4 regions of the Cupriavidus sp. 05T41 genome follow, and region 2 is predicted to be linked to each of the others. Evidence: predicted binding sites of a transcription regulator. Region 2 holds the regulator's gene; each other region holds the start of a gene.
The links. The regulator sigma-54, encoded in region 2, starts transcription at its own class of promoters, with help from an activator protein. The targets are predictions, from matches to a motif close to TGGCANGNAANCTGCTTT.

Region 1: AC1DKV_RS03655 (ATP-NAD kinase family protein) is a predicted target of sigma-54. The motif match lies at 1,277-1,294, and genes of this name have one in related genera.
Region 3: AC1DKV_RS00980 (phenol hydroxylase subunit) is a predicted target of sigma-54. The motif match lies at 1,198-1,215, and genes of this name have one in related genera.
Region 4: AC1DKV_RS12905 (circularly permuted type 2 ATP-grasp protein) is a predicted target of sigma-54. The motif match lies at 1,680-1,697, and genes of this name have one in related genera.

Annotation. Positions count from the first base shown of each region.
Region 1 is NZ_JBFTLQ010000004.1:140,783-144,160, forward strand. Features, by position in the region: gene AC1DKV_RS03650 (sigma-54-dependent Fis family transcriptional regulator) at 1-1,114, shown strand, start outside; gene AC1DKV_RS03655 (ATP-NAD kinase family protein) at 1,330-2,478, shown strand; gene AC1DKV_RS03660 (thiamine pyrophosphate-dependent dehydrogenase E1 component subunit alpha) at 2,524-3,378, shown strand, end outside.
Region 2 is NZ_JBFTLQ010000010.1:129,228-132,605, forward strand. Features, by position in the region: gene lptB (LPS export ABC transporter ATP-binding protein) at 1-335, shown strand, start outside; gene AC1DKV_RS08535 (RNA polymerase factor sigma-54) at 483-1,958, shown strand; gene hpf (ribosome hibernation-promoting factor, HPF/YfiA family) at 2,008-2,358, shown strand; gene ptsN (PTS IIA-like nitrogen regulatory protein PtsN) at 2,763-3,218, shown strand; gene hprK (HPr(Ser) kinase/phosphatase) at 3,296-3,378, shown strand, end outside.
Region 3 is NZ_JBFTLQ010000001.1:218,170-221,547, forward strand. Features, by position in the region: gene poxR (phenol degradation transcriptional regulator PoxR) at 1-830, shown strand, start outside; gene AC1DKV_RS00980 (phenol hydroxylase subunit) at 1,248-1,466, shown strand; gene AC1DKV_RS00985 (aromatic/alkene monooxygenase hydroxylase subunit beta) at 1,544-2,536, shown strand; gene AC1DKV_RS00990 (MmoB/DmpM family protein) at 2,550-2,822, shown strand; gene AC1DKV_RS00995 (aromatic/alkene/methane monooxygenase hydroxylase/oxygenase subunit alpha) at 2,867-3,378, shown strand, end outside.
Region 4 is NZ_JBFTLQ010000017.1:64,422-67,799, reverse strand. Features, by position in the region: gene AC1DKV_RS12905 (circularly permuted type 2 ATP-grasp protein) at 1-1,466, opposite strand, end outside; gene AC1DKV_RS12900 (gluconokinase) at 1,748-2,248, opposite strand; gene edd (phosphogluconate dehydratase) at 2,448-3,378, opposite strand, start outside.

The DNA.
Region 1 (3,378 bases), on a different contig from region 2:
GCGCTGGCAGCCGGCCGCCGCCGTGCGCAGCCCGCCGCTGCAAGCGCCGCTGGCGGCCCTGTGCGGCGGCGATGACGCGCTGCAGCAGCAATTGCTGCGCGCCGCCAAGCTGGTCGACTCCCCGATCAACCTGCTGATCAACGGCGAGACCGGCAGCGGCAAGGAATATCTCGCCAAGGCGCTGCACCAGTCCAGCGGACGCCGCCAGGGGCCCTTCGTGGCGGTGAACTGCGCGGCGATCCCCGAATCGCTGATCGAGAGCGAGCTGTTCGGCCACCTGCCCAACAGCTTCTCGGGCGCCGGCTCGCGGCCCAAGCGCGGCCTCATCCAGGAAGCGGACGGCGGCACCCTGTTCCTCGACGAGATCGGCGACATGCCGCGCGAGCTGCAATCGCGCCTGCTGCGCGTGCTGGCCGAAGGCGAGGTGCTGGCCATCGGCGCGGCGCGGCCGGTGCCGGTCAGTGTGCGCGTGATCTCCGCCACCCACCATCCGCTGGACCAGCTGGTGAGCAGCGGCCGCTTCCGCGAAGACCTCTACTACCGGCTCAACGGCGCCCGCCTGATGCTGCCGCCGCTGCGCGAGCGCTCGGACCTCGACTGGCTGATCGGCAAGATGCTTGGCACTGGCACTGGCACTGGCACTGGCACTGGCATCGGCGCCGGCGCCGGCGCCGTCAGCCTGTCGCCGGCGGCGCGCGCGCGCCTGCACGCGCATGCCTGGCCCGGCAACCTGCGCGAACTGCGCAACGCGCTCGAGTATGCGCGCGCGATCTGCACCGACGGACATATCGAGGTGGAAGACCTGCCCGAAGGCATTGGCGCGGCGGCGCGCCAGCAAGGCCTGCTTGCCACGGCGGCCGCGCCGGCGGCGCCGGCCGCCACCATGGCGCAGCCGGTCCCGGTCCAGGTGCCGGCGATGGCGTCGCCGGCACCCGGCTTCGATCCGCACCAGCTGCCGCCCGAAGCGATGTTGCTGATGCAATATCTGCGCGCCGCCGGCTGGAACCTCAGCGCGGTGGCACGCCAGATCGGCGTGAGCCGCATGACGCTGTACCGGCGCATGGCGCGCTACGGCATCGCGTCCCCCAACCAGCGCGACGCGGCGCACGACTGAGCGCGGCGCCGCGCTGCGCCCCGCGCCTCGCGACACCTGTCCAGCGGCCGTACACCTGATGCTGTGACACCTGTCACGCGGTGCGCCGCCACGCCCGGCCAAAGTCCCTTTTTCCTGCGGGTAATCCCGCGCTTTTCCTGCCCTGCGCGCGTGTCCGGCGGGTGGCACGCCCATTGCGATATGCCTGTCACAAGACAAGACGGCAGGAGACACGCATGGGTGAGCAGACGCTGGCCGAACGGCCCCTGGTGGGCATCATCGCCAATCCGGTCTCGGCGCGCGATATCCGCCGCGTGATCGCCAACGCCAACACGCTGCAACTGGCCGACCGCGTCAATATCGTGCTGCGCCTGCTGGCCGCGCTGGCCGCCTGCGGCGTGGGTCGCGTGCTGATGATGCCGGACCGCGAGGGCATGCGCGTGCTGCTGGCGCGGCACCTCGCGCGTCGCCAGGGGCCGGACGCAGCGCTGCCCGGGGTGGAGTACCTCGACATGCCGGTCACCGCCCGCGTGGACGACACCTTCCTGGCCGCGCGCATGCTGCGCGAAGCGGGGGTGTCCGCCATCATCGTGCTCGGCGGCGACGGCACCCACCGCGCCGTGGTGCGCGAATGCGGCGACGTGCCGATCGCCGGCATCTCCACCGGCACCAACAACGCCTATCCCGAAATGCGCGAGGCCACCATCACCGGGCTCGCCACCGGCCTGTTCGCCAGCGGGCGCATTCCGGCGGCGCACTCGCTGGCCGGCAACAAGCGGCTGGACATCTGCATCGCCGGCACGAACGAGGTGCGCCGCGATATTGCGCTGGTGGATGCGGTCATCTCCCACGAGCACTTCATCGGCGCGCGCGCCCTGTGGAAGACCGAGACGCTGGGCGCCGTGTACCTCGCCTTCGCCGATCCGCAGGCCATCGGCCTGTCCGCCATCGGCGGCCTGCTCGACCCGGTGGGCCGGCACGAATCCGGCGGGCTGGCCATCGAGCTGGCGGCTGCCGGCGCAGGCCGCTTCGAACTGCGCGCGCCGATCGCGCCTGGCTTGCTCAGCGCGGTGCCCATCGCAGGCTGGGAGCGCCTGACCGACGGCGTGCCGCACCGCGTGCGCCAGCGCAGCGGCGTCGTCGCGCTGGACGGCGAGCGCGAGCTGGTGTTCGGCGAGCAAGACGAAGTCACCGTGACGCTGCGCGAGCGCGCCTTCCTCAGCATCGACGTGGCGGCCTGCATGCGCTACGCCGCCGCCGCCGGGCTGATGCGCGGCGGCCGCGCGCCGAGCGCGCAGGCGCCGCCTTCGCATGCGGCGCCGCCCCTGGCGTCCCGGCCAGTCTCGCAGCCGTACCCGCACCCGCATCCGCACCCTCAGTCGTAACCCCGCTCACATACCGCCACTGCAAAAACCGTGAAGGAGACAGACATGACGACAACCTCAAGCAGCCAGAACACGCTGCCCCTCGGCAAGGAAGACCTGCTCGCCGTCTACCGCCGCATGCGCACCATCCGCGATTTCGAGGAGCGGCTGCACGTGGACTTCGGCCGCGGCGACATCCCCGGCTTCGTCCACCTCTATGCCGGCGAGGAAGCCGCCGGCGTTGGCATCCTGCATCACCTCGGCGACGGCGACCGCATCGCCAGCACGCACCGCGGCCACGGCCACTGCATCGCCAAGGGCGTGGACCCGGTGGCGATGATGAAGGAGATCTACGGGCGCAAGGGCGGCTCGTGCAACGGCAAGGGCGGCTCCATGCATATCGCCGACCTGTCCAAGGGCATGATGGGCGCCAACGGCATCCTCGGCGCGGGCGCGCCGCTGATCTGCGGCGCCGCGCTGGCGGCCAAGTTCCGCGGCAAGGGCGAGATCGGCATCACCTTCGCCGGCGACGGCGCCTCCAACCAGGGCACCTTCCTGGAGAGCCTGAACCTGGCCGCCGTATGGAACCTGCCGGTCATCTTCGTGATCGAGAACAACGGATACGCCGAATCGACCGCGCGCGACTACGGCACCGCGGTGGACAGCTATGTGGACCGCGCCGCCGGCTTCGGCATTCCCGGCGTGACCGTGGACGGCACCGATTTCTTCGCCGTGCACGAGGCTGCCGGCGAAGTCATCAAGCGCGCCCGCGAAGGCGGCGGCCCGGCCCTGCTCGAATGCAAGATGGTGCGCTTCTACGGCCATTTCGAAGGCGATGCGCAGACCTACCGCGCAAGCGGCGAGCTCGACGACATCCGCGCCAACAAGGACTGCCTGAAGAAGTTCTCCGCCACCGTGACC
Region 2 (3,378 bases):
GCGAGAATCCGGCGCTGTCGCTGTCCGGTGGCGAGCGCCGCCGCGTGGAAATCGCCCGTGCGCTGGCTTCCGCGCCGCGCTTCATCCTGCTCGACGAACCGTTCGCCGGCGTGGACCCGATCGCGGTGGGCGAAATCCAGCGCATCGTCAGCTTCCTCAAGGCACGCAACATCGGCGTGCTCATCACGGACCACAACGTGCGCGAGACGCTTGGCATCTGCGACCACGCGTATATCATCAGCGAAGGCACCGTGCTGGCGTCAGGCCAGCCCGAAGACATCATTGCCAACGAATCGGTGCGCAAGGTCTACCTGGGCGAGAACTTCCGCATGTAACGCGGGGCGCGGCCTACTGCCGCGCAGCCGGGATATTCGCGGCCAGGCGGCGTTCATGTCGCCTTTCATCCTGCAAACGATCACGGCGGCATCAGCGATAGCAATTTCCGTTCCAACGGCATGGAAGTTGCGCATAAAATAGGTCGCATGAAACCGTCGCTACAGCTCCGCCTCTCGCAGCATCTCGCGCTTACGCCGCAACTCCAGCAGTCGATCCGGCTGCTGCAACTGTCCACGCTCGAACTGCAGCAGGAAGTTGAGCAAGCGCTCACCGAGAACCCCCTGCTCGAACGCGAAAACGACTGGATCGAAAGCCCGCTGCGCGTGGGTGCCGATGGCTCCGTCAACCTGCAGAGCGCGCCCGCGCCTGCGCCCGCCGATGGCCAGGGCACCAGCGAGAACCGCCCCGACGGCGCCGCCGATGGCGACGACAACTACGCCGACAGCGGCGAGGATTACGGCAGCGACTGGAGCCTCGACGACTTTGCCCGCCGCCCGCAGGGCGACGAGGACGAAAAGACGCCGATGCAGCTGCGTGACGCCGAGCCGACGCTGCGCGAGCACCTGATGGAGCAACTCGCGCCGCTGAAGATTTCCATGCGCGACAAAGGGCTCGCGATCTTCCTGGTCGAGTCGCTGGACGACGACGGATACCTTAGCGCTTCGCTCGAGGAGATCTGCGCCGAACTGCCCGAGGAACTCGAGTTCGAGATCGACGAGGTACACGCCGTCCTGACCCTGCTGCAGAGCTTCGACCCGGCCGGCGTAGGTGCGCGCAACGCCGCCGAATGCCTGGCGCTGCAACTGCGCCGGCTCACCCATCCGCAGCGCGAACTGGCCCTGACCATCGTCACCAGCCACCTGGAGCTGCTCGCGGTGCGCGACTACACGCGCCTGAAGAAAGCGCTGCAGGTCGACGAGGCCGACCTCAAGGCCGCGCACGAACTGATCCGCTCGCTCGCCCCGTATCCCGGCCATGCCTATAGCCGCCCCGAGGCGGATTTCGTGGTGCCGGATGTTTTCGTGCGAAAAATGAGCGGCGGCTGGATCGCGCAACTCAATCCGGATGTGATGCCGCGGCTACGCATCAACGATATGTACGCGCAGATTTTGCGCGGTGCAAAAGGCGATTCAGGGGCTGCCGGACTGCAGCAAAAATTGCAGGAAGCACGCTGGTTGATCAAGAATATCCAGCAGCGCTTCGACACCATATTGCGCGTCGCACAAGCGATTGTCGAACGTCAAAAGAACTTCTTCACCCACGGGGAAATTGCGATGCGCCCCTTGGTTTTGCGGGAGATTGCCGATACACTGGGTCTACACGAGTCCACCATCTCTCGGGTGACAACCAATAAATACATGGCAACGCCGATGGGGACTTTCGAGCTGAAGTATTTCTTCGGCAGTCACGTATCCACAGAAACCGGCGGCGCGGCCTCTTCAACGGCAATTCGAGCGTTGATCAAGCAACTCATAGGAGCCGAAGATCCCAGGAATCCCCTGTCGGATAGCAGGATCGCCGAACTGCTCGGCGAGCAAGGCTTCGTGGTGGCGCGCCGTACCGTCGCCAAGTACCGCGAGGCGCTGAAAATCCCTGCCGTAAATCTCCGCAAGTCTTTGTAGCCGAGTTGCATCGCCTGCCTGATGCAACTCTTTCAGAAGGAGAAACGCTATGAACTTCAAGATCAGTGGACACCACTTGGACATCACGCCCCCGCTGCGTGAGTACGTGGAAACGAAACTGGAGCGTATCGTCAGGCATTTCGATCAAGTCATTGGCGTAAGTGTGCTGCTATCTGTCGACAATACAAAAGAAAAGGACCGGCGGCAGTACGCGGAAATCAATCTACATCTCAAGGGCAAGGACATCTTTGTCGAAGCGCATCACGAAGACCTGTATGCCGCTATCGACGCGCTAGTCGACAAGCTCGACCGGCAGGTGATTCGCCACAAGGATCGCGTGCAAAGCCACGACCGCGAAGCGGTCAAGTATCAATTGGCCGCAGCGCAGATGCAGCAATGACCGTGCCTGGCGGCCCACCTAGGGGGCCGTCGGTGTCAGTCCCTTGAAACCAGAACAAGCCGCGCCCGATGCGCGGCTTTTTTGCGCACATTTTTGTGGCGTTCTCCCGCATTTACGGCCGGTATCGAATCACGCAAGGGGATTCCGCAAGGCCACGCTCCCGGTGTATGCTGTGCAATACATAAGCAATAGCGCGGCAATTTTTCCGTGCGCGCGGCACCGCTTCCGCGCATCGGCTATTGCAATGCACAAGGCGGGGGCGGGCCTGCTCTATAATGGCCAGACGCCCGACACCGGCATGGGATAACCGGTGAAACGAGGGCACGAGCCTTTCTATCCCCTTTGCCTGGTGCGGCCCTCTCCTGGCCACGGGCCTGCTTACTAGAAAAACCTGCGCATTCCACATGAATCGTTTGGCTAAATTGCTGCCACCCGGCAACATCAACCTCGACGTCAGCGTCACCAGCAAGAAGCGGGTGTTCGAACAGGCCGGGCTCCTCTTCGAGAACAACCATGGCGTAGCGCGCGCTACCGTGACCGACAACCTGTTCGCCCGCGAATCGCTGGGCTCGACCGGCCTCGGAGCCGGGGTTGCCATTCCGCACGGTCGCATCAAGGGCCTCAAGCAGCCCCTGGCCGCCTTCATGCGCCTGGGCGAGCCGATCCCCTTCGAGTCGCCTGACGGCAAGCCGGTGTCGCTGCTGATCTTCCTGCTCGTGCCCGAACAGGCTACCCAGCAGCACCTGGAGATCCTTTCCGAGATTGCCCAGCTGCTGTCCGACCGCGAAATGCGCGAAGGACTCGCTACCCTGCCCACTCCCGATGCCGTGCACCAGTTGCTGACGCAATGGCATCCCTGACCCGCCGGGGCAAGCCCTGCCCGGCCAACAGGGCCGTTGCCTCCCCGGCCTGAAAGCCTGTCCCCCGAAAGCACCGCATGGAACTCACTGGCGTCACCTCGCAGTCGATCTTCGACGACAACGCAGCCGACATCAAACTCTCCTGGGTCGCTGGCCTGGA
Region 3 (3,378 bases), on a different contig from region 2:
ACTGCGCGGCCATCCCCGACGAGCTGATCGAGTCCGAGCTGTTCGGCGTGGAGAAGGGCGCCTTCACCGGCGCGCACCAGTCGCGCCCGGGCCGCTTCGAGCGGGCGCATGGCGGCACCCTGTTCCTGGACGAGCTGGGCGAGCTGTCGCTGCCGGCGCAGTCCAAGCTGCTGCGCGTGCTGCAGGAGGGCGAGCTGGAGCGCGTGGGCGGCACCGAAGCGCGCCGCGTGGATGTGCGGCTGGTGGCCGCCACCAACGTGGACCTGGCCGAGGCGGTCAAGGCCGGCACCTTCCGCAAGGACCTGTATTACCGCCTCAACGTCTATCCCGTCACGATCCCGCCGCTGCGCGAGCGGCTCGACGACATCCGCCTGCTGGTGGAGCGCTTCGTGGCACGCTATGGCGCGCGCCACGGCAAGAAGATCGTCGGCATCACCGACCGCGCGCTGGCCGAGCTGCGCCGCTACGACTGGCCCGGCAATGTGCGCGAGCTGGAGAACGTGATCGAGCGCGGGGTCATCCTGGCCAGCAACGGCGGCCTGATCTCGGCCGACCACCTGTTCCTGCCCGCCAGCGCGCCGGCCGCCATGGACACGGCGCCGCGGCTCGGCGCGGGCGGCACCCTGCCGGCCTTGCGCGAAGCGGCCGTGCACGGCTTGCTGGACCATATGGCCGAGCAGCAGCTGGCGCTGGGCGACGTGGAAACGGTGCTGATGGAGGCGGCCATGGAGCGGGCCAACGGCAATATGAGCCAGGCCGCGCGCCTGCTGGGCATTACCCGGCCGCAGCTGGCCTACCGCTGGAAGAACCGGGGCAGCCGCGGCGCCTGAGCGCCCGATCTCCTGGCCGCCCCGCGAAAACGCTCGCCAGGCAGCGTTTCACCATTTGATGCACTCCCCCGAACGGCGCGGCCAGGCCGCCAGCGCGGCCTGCTGCACCGCATATGCCGCGCGGCCCAGCCCGCGCATGGCATTGCGCCGTCTCCGGCAAATCGCCTGTTGCACCGCGGGGCATCCGCGCCGCGCCGCAAGCCTGTCCGCAAACGTCCGCCCCGGGCGGCTTTTCACCATTTGATCAAGCCCCTTCGCCGGATTGATCAATTCATCGATGGCGCGGCACCCGGCGCTTGCGGGTAAACGCGCAGGCGAATCCCGCCTCGACGCCGCCGGCCCTTGTGCCGCCGTGCTTCGCGCTGCCTGGCACGCTCTTCGCAATAGAGCTCGTATCTGCCACCAGAGGAGCGCGCCATGATCAACCAGTCGGTCCCCCTGTTCGAAGCCACGCCGCGCTATGTGCGCGTGGACGGCCGCACGCCCGAGGGCTTCGTGCAGTTCGCCTTCAGCGTGGCGGACCCCGAGCTCAACGTCGAGCTGATCATGCCCGAGCCGATGTTCGAGGCGTTCTGCAGCGTCAACCACGTGCGCTTCCTCCCGCCGCAGGCCCCGCCGTCCGGGCAGGACGCCTGACCAGGCCGGCGGCACCCGGCCCGATCCCCCCGACAAGAACAACACGACAAGAACAACACGACCCAGGAGACCCAGCGATGCAAGTCGATATCAAGACCCAGCAGATCCAGCCCTTGCGCCAGACCTACGGCAATATCGCGCGCCGCTTCGGCGACAAGCCGGCCTCGCGCTACCAGGAAGCCACCTACGACGTGCAGTCGGAGGTCAACTTCCACTACCGCCCCACGTGGGACCCGCAGTACGCGCTCTACGACAAGCGCCGCACGGCGATCGTGATGGAAGACTGGTACGCGCTGAAGGACCCGCGCCAGTACTACTACGGCGCCTACGTCGGCGCGCGCGGCCGCCAGCAGGACGCCGCCGAGAAGAGCTTCGCCTTCGTGGAAAAGCGCGGGCTGCTGCCGGCGCTGCCGCTGGAGTGGCAGGAACGCCTGGCCGACGGCCTGCTGCCGCTGCGCCACGTGGAGTGGGCCGCCAACATGAACAACTTCTACTGCGCGGACTATGGCTGGGGCACTGCCATCACGCAGGCCTGCACCTACTGCGCGATGGACCGGCTCGGCATTGCCCAGTACCTGTCGCGCATCGGCATGCTGCTCGACGGCAACACGGGCGTGGCGCTCGAGCGCGCCAAGGCCGCCTGGATGGACAGCGCCGCGTGGCAGCCGCTGCGCCGCCTGGTGGAGCACAGCTTCGTGATCGAGGACTGGTTCGAGACCTTCGTCACCCAGAACCTGGTGCTCGACGGGCTGCTCTACCCGCTGGTGTACCAGCACGCCGACGCCGTCATCGCGCGCGCCTGCGGCACCGGGCTGGCGGTGCTGACCGAGTTCATGAACGACTGGCGCGAGGAGCATGCGCGCTGGGTCGACGCGGTGGTACAGGCCGCGGCAGCCGAGTCCGAGGCCAACCGCATGCTGCTGTCGGGCTGGGCGCGCGCGGCGCGACAGCAGGTGGGCGCGGCGCTGGTGCCGGTGGCGGACACGCTGCTGGGCGACGGCGGCGAGCAGATCGTGGCGCTGTGCCTGGAGCAGTTCGACGCGCGCCTGCACAAGCTTGGCCTTGCCTGAGGAGAGCGCCGCCATGACCGCCAATGTCTATATCGCGCTGCAAAGCAACGACGACACCCGTCCCATCATCGACGCCATCACCGAAGCCAACCCGCATGCCGTGGTGTCGCGGTTTCCGGCCATGGTCAAGATCGACGCGCCGGGGCACCTGACCATCCTGCGCGAGCTGGTGTCCGAGAAGCTCGGGCGCGAGTGGGACCTGCAGGAGATCCACCTCAACCTGATCTCGCTGTCCGGCAACATCGACGAGGACGACGACGCCTTCACGCTGCGCTGGAACGACTGAATTCGCCGCCGCGCCCGCGGCAGGCAAGCAATAACGGAGACATCATGGACGCACGCAAGAAACTCAACCTGCGCGAGAAGTACGCGACGATGACGCGCGACCTGGGCTGGGAAACCACCTACGAGCCGATGGACAAGGTCTTCCCGTACGACAAGTACGAGGGCATCAAGATCCATGACTGGGACAAGTGGGAAGACCCGTTCCGCATGACCATGGACGCCTACTGGAAATACCAGTCGGAGAAGGAGCGCAAGCTGTACGCGATCATCGACTCCTTTGTGCAGAACAATGGCCACCTCAACGTCTCGGACCCGCGCTACCTGAACGCGCTGCGGCTGTTCCTGACCGGCGTGACGCCGCTCGAATACGCCGCGCACCGTGGCTATGCCCACCTGGGGCGCCATTTCCGCGGCGCCGGCGCGCGGGTGGCGGCGCAGATGCAGTCCATCGACGAGCTGCGCCATGCGCAGACGCAGCTGCACACGCTCTCGGTCTACAACAAGTACTTCCATGGCTTCGGCGAATGGCGCCACATGCACGACCGGGTCTGGTACCT
Region 4 (3,378 bases), on a different contig from region 2:
TCCAGCACCCAGGTGTCCTTGGTGCCGCCGCCCTGCGACGAATTGACCACCAGCGAGCCTTCGCGCAAGGCCACGCGCGTCAGCCCGCCCGGCACCATGCGCACATCCTTGCCCGACAGCACGAAGGGCCGCAGGTCGATATGGCGCGGCGCGATGCCCGCTTCCACGTAGGTCGGGCAGGTCGACAGCGCCAGCGTGGGCTGCGCGATGTACTGCTCCGGACGCGCGCGCACCACTTCACGGAAAGTGTCGATCTCCGCGCGCGTGGCGGCGGGCCCCACCAGCATGCCGTAGCCGCCGGCGCCGTGGGTTTCCTTGACCACCAGTTCGTCCATGTGGTCGAGCACGTACTGCAGGTCGTCGGGGCGCCTGCACATATAGGTCGGCACGTTGTTGAGGATCGCTTCCTCGCCGAGGTAGAAGCGGATCATGTCGGGCACGTAGGGGTAGATCGACTTGTCGTCGGCCACGCCGGTGCCGATGGCATTGCAGATGGTCACGTTGCCGGCACGGTAGACCGACAGCAGCCCCGCCGCGCCCAGCGTGGAGTCGGGACGGAACACGAGCGGATCGAGGAAATCGTCGTCGACGCGACGGTAGATCACGTCGATGCGCTGCGGCCCCTGCGTGGTGCGCATGTAGAGGTGCTCGTCCTGCACGAACAGGTCGCTGCCCTCGACCAGTTCCACGCCCATCTGCTGCGCGAGGAAGGCGTGCTCGAAGTAGGCCGAGTTGTACATGCCCGGCGTGAGCACCACCACGGTCGGATCGGCGATGTTCTGCGGCGAGACGCCGCGCAGCATGTCGAGCAGCAGGTCGGGATAGTGGGCCACCGGCGCCACGCGGTTGCGCGCGAACAGGTCCGGGAACAGCCGCATCATCATCTTGCGGTTTTCCAGCATGTAGGACACGCCGGAGGGCACGCGCAGGTTGTCTTCCAGCACGTAGAACTCGCCCTCGCCCGCGCGCACCACGTCGATGCCGGCCACGTGGGCGTAGATGTCGCGCGGCACGTCGATGCCGAGCATCTCTGGCCGGTACTGGGCGTTGTTGTAGATCTGGTCGGGCGGGATCACGCCGGCGCGGATGATGTCCTGGCCGTGGTAGATGTCATGGATGAAGCGGTTCAGCGCCGATACGCGCTGGCGCAGCCCGCGCTCCAGCGTGGCCCACTCGCTGGCGGGAAAGATGCGGGGAATCACGTCGAACGGAATGGTGCGCTCGGTGCCGCTGTTGGACTCGTCCTTGTCGCCGTAGACAGCGAAGGTGATGCCCACGCGCCGGAAGATCAGGTCCGCCTCCGCGCGCTTGTTGCCCATGGTTCCTTCGGACTGGCGCGCCAGCCAGTCCGCGAACTGCTTGTAGTGCCCGCGCACCGCCCCTGCCGGCAGGGGCTGCCCCGCGTGGATTGCCGCTGCCACGCCATCTTGCCAATCGAGCATCTCGTCGAAAAACCGCGCCGCCATGATGGCCGTTCCCCCATGATTTGGGCGCCGCCCAAGCTGCCGGCGATCCCGTTTTGATTGGCTTGTTCTTCCCGGCACAGCATTTCGAGGCCACCACCCGGGCCGGCGAAGCCGCTGGCCATGCGTCATGCGTCGAAGTGCTGTCCTGATTGGGATGATACCCATGGCCACGAAAGCCGCAAGCAGCAAGCGTCCGCGCCATCGAAGATATATGTAGCAAGATGCCTGCCAGCCCCGGCGCGCCCAAGGGGAAAAGCGCGCCCCGGACCGGAGTCACCCCCCTAGCGCACCGCCGCGGTCGCGGGCACCTGGGCCAGGATGCGCTGCACCAGCGCCTCCGGCGTCTGCCGGATATCGAGCACCAGCGCGTCGCTCGGCTCTTCCAGCGTCTCGAACTGGCTTTGCAGCAAGGCCGGGTTGAAGAAGTGGTCGCTGCGCTCGGACAGGCGCCCGCCGATCACCGCGGCGTCGCCTTTCATATAGACGAAGGTCACGCCGCCCTCGGACGGCAACAGGCGGTCGCGGTAGACCTGGCGCAGCGCCGAGCAGGTGAACACATGGGTACGGCCCTCGGCGCGGGCCGCGTCGATCGCCGCGCGCATGGCGGCCAGCCAGGGCCAGCGGTCTTCGTCGGTCAGGGGGATGCCGTTATGCATCTTCTCCTTGTTGGCCGCGCTGTGGAATTCATCGGCGTCATGGAAGCCGCAATGCAGGTTCTTGGCCAGCAACTGGCCGACCGTGGTTTTCCCGCTGCCGGAAACGCCCATCAGGATGTAGATCATGTCTGCTCCAACGATCGTGATCGGATGGTTTTCCCATCCTTGTCGGTAGTCCCCGCGCCGTGCGACGGGTGGTTCCTGGAAACCGCCCGTCCCTGCAGCCATGTTCCATGATAGGTCTGGCGTGCGCAGGCTTGGGGTCGCCCCTGCCCGCCGGACGGCGGACAGGGGCACAAAACGGATGAATTGCCCGGGGCGCGGCCTATTGTGCGACGGCCACGGCGGTTTGGACAGCGCCAGGCGCGTCGGCCTCGGACAGGTCGAGCGCGCTGCCGCCCTCTTCGGCGATCCGCGCATGGCGGCGGAACAGCCCGAACAGGCCGCGGCCGACGCTGAAACTGGCGAAGTCGTCGTCCGGCGAGGGCGCCAGCGCGCGCGCCTCGAGCGCGGATTCGCCGGGCGCGCCGCCAAGCCATTCGAGCGTGCCGGCGACAGCGTCGACGCGGATGCGGTCACCGTCGCGCACGCGCGCCAGCGGTCCGCCAGAAAGCGCCTCCGGACACACATGAATCACCGCCGGCACCTTGCCGGAGGCGCCCGACATGCGGCCGTCGGTCACCAGCGCGACCTTGTGCCCGGCGTCCTGCAGCGAGCCCAGCACCGGCGTGAGGCGGTGCAGTTCGGGCATGCCGTTGGCGTTGGGCCCCTGGAAGCGCACCACCGCGACCATGTCGCCGGTCAGCTCGCCGGCCTCGAAGGCGGCCTGCAGGCCTTCCTGCGAATCGAACACGCGCGCCGGCGCCTCCACCACGCGGTGCTCGGGCGCCACCGCCGACACCTTGATCATGCCGCGGCCGAGATTGCCCTGCAGCAGGCGCAGCCCGCCTTCGGGCGAGAACGGCTCGACCGCGCTGGCCAGCACCGCCGCGTCGCCGCTGGCGGTGGGGCCGTCGCGCCACCGCAGCACGCCGTCGGTCATGACCGGTTCCTGCGTATAGCGCGCCAACCCGCGGCCGGCCACGGTTTCCACGTCTTCGTGCAGCAGCCCGGCTGCGAGCAGCTGGCGGATCACGTAGGCCACGCCGCCGGCGGCATGGAAATGGTTCACGTCGGCCGAGCCGTTGGGATAGACCCGTGCCAGCAGCGGCGTGATGCGCGACAGGCGGTCGAAATCGTCCCAGTCGATCACGATC